2 regions of the Kineococcus gypseus genome follow, and region 2 is predicted to be linked to the other one. Evidence: riboswitches for the same ligand, from Rfam matches in the RefSeq annotation. Region 2 holds a riboswitch; the other holds the start of a gene.
The links. Region 2 has a riboswitch for cyclic di-AMP ahead of ACRYMN_RS01285 (C40 family peptidase). Riboswitches for the same ligand answer to the same signal wherever they lie in the genome.

Region 1 (3,289 bases), on a different contig from region 2:
CGCCCCCCGCCCCCCCCCCCCCCCCCCCCCCCCCCCCCCCCCCGCCCCCCCCCCCCCCCCCCCCCCCCCGCTGGCCGGTGGCCGAGTGGGCGGCGTCCTCGCCGGCGCGGCGGCTGCGGGTGCCGCAGCAGGTGCTCGCCGGCACCGACTGACGCGCGGCACCGGTCGGCACTGATCGGCACTGCGCGGCAACGGGCGGTCCGGCGCACCGGCCGCCCCCCGCCCGGGGGCAGCGGCCGGGCGCGGTGCCGCCGGGCGGTGGGCGCCCGTCGTGGGAAGATGCCGGGGTGCGCCCGTCACGAACGCCGAACGCGCCCGGAGCCGTGCGCGAGGAGGTCACCCCATGACGATGCTGATGGGTGAGGACGGTCCCGCCCGGCTGGCGCGGGCCTTCCCGCTGGCGCGCCGGCGCGCCGGCGGCGGCGCCGGGGGGGCGGGAGGACCCTCGGGGCCGGGCGGCACCCGCAAGGTGCACCGCAACGACTGGGTGCGCTCGCGGCCGGCGTCCGCGGTGCGCTCGGGCCTGCAGCGGGTGCTGCTGACCCCGCTGATGCGCGCGGAGCTGCGCATCGAGGTGCGCGGGGTGGAGGCGCTGGACGCCCTGGGGGGCCCGGCGGTGATCGTGGCCAACCACTCCTCGCACCTGGACACCCCGGTGCTGCTGGACGCGCTGGGCCCGCGGCGGCGGCGGCGGGTGGCGGTGGCCGCGGCGGCGGACTACTTCTTCGACGTCTGGTGGCGCTCGGCGCCCTCGGGGCTGGTCATCGGCACCTTCCCGCTGGACCGGCGCGGCGGCCGGGGCGCGAACACGTCCTCGCAGCTGCTCGCGGACGGCTGGAGCCTGGTGATCTTCCCCGAGGGCGGGCGCAGCTACACCGGGGAGATGCGCCCCTTCAAGAAGGGCGCGGCCTACCTGGCGCTGGAGGGGGGCGTGCCCGTGGTGCCGGTGGCGCTCCGCGGCACCTACGAGGCGATGCCGCCGCGGCAGAACTGGCCCTCGCGGGGTCGCCCGCGCATCAGCGTGACCTTCGGCGAGCCGCTGCACGGTCGTCCGGGCGAGCGCGCCGGGGACTTCACCCCGCGCATCGAGGAGGCCGTGGCCAAGCTGCTCGCCAACAGCTGAGCCCCCTCCCCCCGCCGGCGCGCCGGGGCGCGACGCGGACGCCGCGCGGGCGTGAAGTGCGTCACAGTCGGCCGCGCCCGGTGGCGGGACGCCGGGCCCGCGGCACCACCCGGATGACGGGACGGTGTACGTCCGGCTCCGCTCTTGTTACGGTCGGCGGGCTCCCGACACCTCGGGGGCCCGTCGCGGGGACACGCCGAGTCCTGCCCGCTCCGCGCCGGAACAGTGATCTACGGGCAGGAGCGGGGGACCCATGGTTCCTCGGACGCCCACCGCGCACCGCGCGGCAGGGGTCCTCGGGGTGAAGCCGCCGAGAGGCGGCCGGGTCAACAACCTTCGACCCGAACCCGACAGCTGACCTCGCAGGCGTTGGAGGTCTCGATGCCCGCGTCGTCCCGCCCTGCCCCCGCGCGCCTGCGCACCCTGCGCCGCGCCCTGCTGACCACCGCCGCCGCCGGTGCCGCCGCCGCCGCGGTGCTCACCCCGGCCTCCGGCGCCTCCGCCGCTCCCCTGGAGGAGTGGGACCGCCTCGCCCAGTGCGAGTCCGGCGGCCGCTGGAACATCAACACCGGCAACGGCTACTACGGCGGCCTGCAGTTCAGCCCGCGCACCTGGACCGGGTTCGGCGGCGGGCAGTTCGCCCCGCGCGCCGACCTGGCCACCCGCGAGCAGCAGATCGTCACCGCCGAGCGCGTGCTCGCCCAGCAGGGCTGGCGCGCCTGGCCGTCCTGCTCGCGCAAGCTGGGCCTGCGCGGCCTGGCGGACCCGGTGGGCGTCGAGCAGGCCCTGCTGCGCCCGGCGCCCGCCCCGGCGCCGGCCCCGGCGCCCGTGATGGCCCCGCCGCTGGCCGTGCCGCCGCCGCCCGCTCCCCCGGCCCCCGCCCCGGCCCCCGCTCCGGCTCCGGCCCCGGTCGTGCAGTTCGCCCCGGCGCCGCCGCCCGCCCCGGCCGCGCGCACCCACACCGTCGCGCCGGGCGAGACGCTGTACCGCATCGCCGTGAACAACGGCGTGGTCGGCGGCTACCGCGTCCTGCACGACGTCAACCGCGGGATCATCGGCGACGACCCCGCGCGCATCGTCGTGGGCACGGTGCTCGTCCTGCCCTGACGCGCGCCCGCACCCCCGCGACAGCCCCCGGCGCCCCGCGCCCGGGGGCTGTCGCGCGCCCGGGCCCGGGGAGCACCCTGGGGGCGTGGCCGTCCCGGACGAGCTGAGCGTCACCCCCACCGCCCACCTGGGCGCGCAGCGCCTGCGCGAGGTGCGCGCGCTGCTGGACGAGGCCTTCGCCGGCGACCTCGACGACGAGGACGTGCGCCACGCCCTGGGCGGCCTGCACGTGCTGGCCGTGCTCGACGGCCGGCTGACCGGGCACGCCGCCCTGGTGCAGCGCTCCCTGCTGGTCGCCGGGCGGTGGGTGCGCGCCGGGTACGTCGAGGCGGTCGCCGTGGACCCCGCCCACCAGCGCCGCGGCCTGGGCTCGGCGCTGATGGGCGTGGTGGAGGGCCTGGCCGCGCGCGCCCACGAGGGCGCCTTCCTCGGCGCCTCCGAGGAGGGCGCGCTGCTGTACCGGCAGCGCGGCTGGCGCCCGTGGCTGGGCCCCTCCGGCGTGCTGGCCCCCGACGGGCCGCGCCCCACCCCCGACGACGACGGCTGCCTGCACGTGCACGACCCCGCCGGGGCGTGGGACGTCACCGCGCCGCTGGTGTGCGACTGGCGCGACGGCGACGTGTGGTGAGCGCCCTAGGGTGCTGCCGAGCCGTCCGACCGCCGAAGGAGCCCGCGTGCCCCCCACCCCGCCGTCCCTGCCGGGCCTGCCGCCGCTGACCTGGCACGGCGAGCCCGCCGCCGTGGAGCACGACGAGGCGCGCGGCCGGCTCTCGATCACCGCCCGGGCGGGCACGGACTGGTTCAACGACCCGCTGGGCGAGGCGGTCGACCTCAGCGCCGCGGCGCTGCTGCTCACCCCGCCCGAGGGCGACTACAGCCTCTCCGCGCGCGTGCGCGTCGCCTTCGCCGACACCTTCGACGCGGCCGTGCTCGTGCTGCACCAGGACGAGCGGCACTACGCCAAGCTGTGCTTCGAGCGCTCCCCGCAGGGGCGGGCCACGATCGTCTCGGTGGTCACCCGCGGCACCTCCGACGACGCGAACTGCGTGGTGGTCGACG
Region 2 (3,289 bases):
TCGCCGCCGCCGCGCACCCAGCGCGCGCCGGCGGGGGAGCCGGCCGGGGCCGGCCAGCCGTGCGCGGCCCAGGCGCGGGCGAAGGGGGTGAAGACCTGGAAGGGGCGCCCGGCACCGGTGAGCACCGAGCCGGGCCCGACCGCGTAGGCGGTGCCGGTGCGCACCAGCTCCACCCCGGCGCCGGCCAGCGCCGCCTCGACGGCCTCGTCGCGCCGGCGCCCGTGCGGGCCGGTGTCCGCGGCCACGTGCACCCGCGCGGCGCCGGCGCGCGCGGCCACCCGCGGCAGCACCCGGACCGGGTCGCCGCGCTCGACGACCAGGCGACCGCCCAGGGACTCGTCCAGCGCGCGCAGCGAGCGCAGCAGCCAGGCGCGGCGCACGTCCCCCGACGGGCCCCACAGCGCGGGGTCCACGACGAACAGGGGCAGCACCTCGCCGTCGGCGGCGGCCGCCAGCAGGGCCGGGTTGTCGGCCAGCCGCAGGTCGCGGCGGAACCACATCACGCTCGTGCTCGCGCGGCTCACCCGGCGGACGCTAACGCCGCGCCCGCGCCCGCGCGACGCGGCGGTCCCCGGCAGCGCCGGACCGGTGCGGTCCGCGGTGCCCATGACGGAGAATGAGGACCGTGAGCGACCTCATCGACACCACCGAGATGTACCTGAAGACGGTCTTCGAGCTGGAGGAGGAGGGCATCGTGCCGATGCGCGCCCGCATCGCCGAGCGGCTGCACCACTCCGGCCCCACCGTCTCGCAGACGGTGGCGCGCATGGAGCGCGACGGGCTGCTGCACGTGGGCACCGACCGCCGCCTGGAGCTCACCGACGCCGGGCGCGCCAAGGCCATGCGCGTCATGCGCAAGCACCGCCTGACCGAGCGGCTGCTCACCGACGTCATCGGGCTGGACTGGTCGCTGGTGCACGAGGAGGCGTGCCGCTGGGAGCACGTCATCTCCGAGGAGGTCGAGCGGCGCCTGGTCGACATCCTCGACCACCCGCACTCCTCGCCCTACGGCAACCCGATCCCCGGGCTGGGGGAGCTGGGCGAGAGCGGCTCGGAGGAGGACTTCCGCGCCGGCGTGCAGCCGCTGACCGCCCCCGCCCTGGACGGGCGCCGCGTCGTGGTGCGCCGGCTGGGCGAGCCGCTGCAGACCGACGTGCAGCTGCTCTCGCGCTTCGCCGGCGCCGGCCTGCGTCCGGGCGCGGAGGTCGTCGCCCGCTCCGCCGCGGGCGGCTACGAGGTCTCCGTCGGCCCGGCCGTCCTCGAGCTCAGCAGCGCCCAGGCCTCGCACCTGTTCGTCGCCGCCGGGGACTGACCCGCAGCCGGTCCCGCGACCGGTCCCGCGACCGCTCGCGGGCCGGCGCGCGCGTCGCCGGCGCGTCACGCGGGCGCCACGTGGTCGTCACCGCTCCGTGACACGGGGGCCCTGGACGGGTTATGGTCCACCCGCTTCCGTGAACGTTCACTCGGAGGCCCTCGCACGGACGCCGAGCCCTGCCACCGCGACGAGGTCCCACGCACACGTGTGGCAGGGACGGGGGAACCAATTTCCCGGGCACGACCCCACGGCCAGCCGGGCCGGGGGTGCGGGTCCTAGGGGTGAAGCCGGTGAGAACCGGCCGGGCGATGCTCCCGCCCGAACCCGACAGCTCACCTCGCAGGCGTCGGAGAGGCACACCACCGTGACGAACACCGTCCCGGCGCGCCACCGCGCCCCCGTCCGCCCCCTCACGCCCCTCACCGGCCTCGGCCGCGCCCTGGGCCGCCGCGCCGGCGACGCCGGCCGCGCCGGCGTCGTGGCCGCCGCCGCCGGCGGCCTGCTGGTCTCCGGCGCCCTGCCGGCCGGTGCCGCGCCGGCCGCGGCCCCCGCCGCGGGCGCCGTCACCACCAGCGTCAGCACCGGCCTCGGCTCCGCCGTCGGCTCGGCCTTCGGCACCGCGGTCGTCGGCGTGGTCTCCGCGCCCGCCGCGGCCACCGCGGCCACCGCCGCGGCCGCCGCCTTCAGCGCGGTGCCCACCCCGGCGCCGCCGCCCCCGCCGGCCCCCGTGCTCGTGCAGCGCGCGCAGCGCTCCGCGGCCGACGCCCCCGTCGTGGAGACCTCGGTGGACCGCGCCGCCCTCGACGAGGCGCGCCGCGTCGAGGTCCAGGTCGTCGCCGCCCCGGCGCCGGCCCCGGCGCCCGCCCCGGCCCCCGCGCCGGCCCCGTACCTCGCGCCCGCCCCGCCGACGCCGGCCCCGCCGGTGCTGCCCCCGCCGCCGGCCCCGGCCGTGCCGCTGGGCCAGCGCGTCCTGGACGTGGCCGACGACTACGCCGGCACGCCGTACGTGTACGGCGGCACCACCCCGGCCGGCTTCGACTGCTCCGGCTACACCAGCTACGTCTTCCGCCAGCTCGGCGTGGAGCTGCCGCGCACCGCGAACGCCCAGCTGGGCGCCAGCGCCCGCATCAGCCGCGCCGAGGCCGTCCCGGGCGACCTGGTCTTCTTCACCAGCGGCGGCCGCGCCTTCCACGTGGGCATCTACGCCGGCGGCAACCAGATGTGGGACTCCCCGCGCGCCGGCAAGCCCGTGCAGCTGCGCGCGATCTGGAGCGACGCGGTCACCTTCGGCCGCGTGGCGCCCGTCGTCTGACGCGGCACCGGACCGCACCACGAGCACGCACCGCGGCAGCGCCGCGCCGCAGCGGGCCCGGCACCTCGGGGGTGCCGGGCCCGCTGCCGCGTGCGCGCCGTTCGCGGCAAAGGCGTGTCCCCGCGGGCCCTGCCGACGTACAGTGCGCTCACGACGACGGGAGGAGGTGCGCAGGACGTGTCCAGCCCCGCAGCCGCGCGCCGTCCCGGACCCGTGGCCCCCGGCCCGGCCCTGCCCCCGATGACAGTGGGGGTACCCGTGGTGCGCCGCTGCGCGCACGTGCGCCAGCACGTGCACCATGCCGCGCACGTCGTCGCTCCCAGAGGCGTCGTCCCCACCGGGGACGGCGCCTCTCGTCGTCCGTGGAGGTGCTTGTGCGAACCCTCGTGCTGAACGCCGGCTACGAACCGCTCGCGGTGGTGTCCTTCCGCCGGGCGCTCGTCCTCGTCCTCGCCGGGAAGGCCTCGGTCGTGCTGGCCGACGCCGACCCGGTGGTGGGCGCGACGGTGAGCCTGGAACGCCCCTCGGTGATCCTGCTGAGCCGCTACGTGCGGGTGCCGCGCGGCACCTCGGTGCCGGTCAGCCGCCGCGGCGTGCTGCGCCGCGACCACCAGCGCTGCGCCTACTGCCGCGGGCACGCCACCACCGTCGACCACGTGCTG

Region 1: another riboswitch for cyclic di-AMP. It lies ahead of ACRYMN_RS20200 (LysM peptidoglycan-binding domain-containing protein); the one in region 2 lies ahead of ACRYMN_RS01285 (C40 family peptidase).

The regions. Positions count from the first base shown of each region.
Region 1 covers NZ_JBJLRD010000087.1:5,659-8,947, reverse strand. Annotated here, with positions in the region: gene ACRYMN_RS20205 (lysophospholipid acyltransferase family protein) at 344-1,123, shown strand; cyclic di-AMP (ydaO/yuaA leader) riboswitch at 1,380-1,507, shown strand; gene ACRYMN_RS20200 (LysM peptidoglycan-binding domain-containing protein) at 1,505-2,230, shown strand; gene ACRYMN_RS20195 (GNAT family N-acetyltransferase) at 2,316-2,858, shown strand; gene ACRYMN_RS20190 (DUF1349 domain-containing protein) at 2,905-3,289, shown strand, end outside.
Region 2 covers NZ_JBJLRD010000002.1:127,593-130,881, forward strand. Annotated here, with positions in the region: gene ACRYMN_RS01275 (cryptochrome/photolyase family protein) at 1-524, opposite strand, end outside; gene ACRYMN_RS01280 (iron-dependent transcriptional repressor DtxR) at 626-1,312, shown strand; cyclic di-AMP (ydaO/yuaA leader) riboswitch at 1,542-1,674, shown strand; gene ACRYMN_RS01285 (C40 family peptidase) at 1,680-2,627, shown strand; gene ACRYMN_RS01290 (HNH endonuclease) at 3,002-3,289, shown strand, end outside.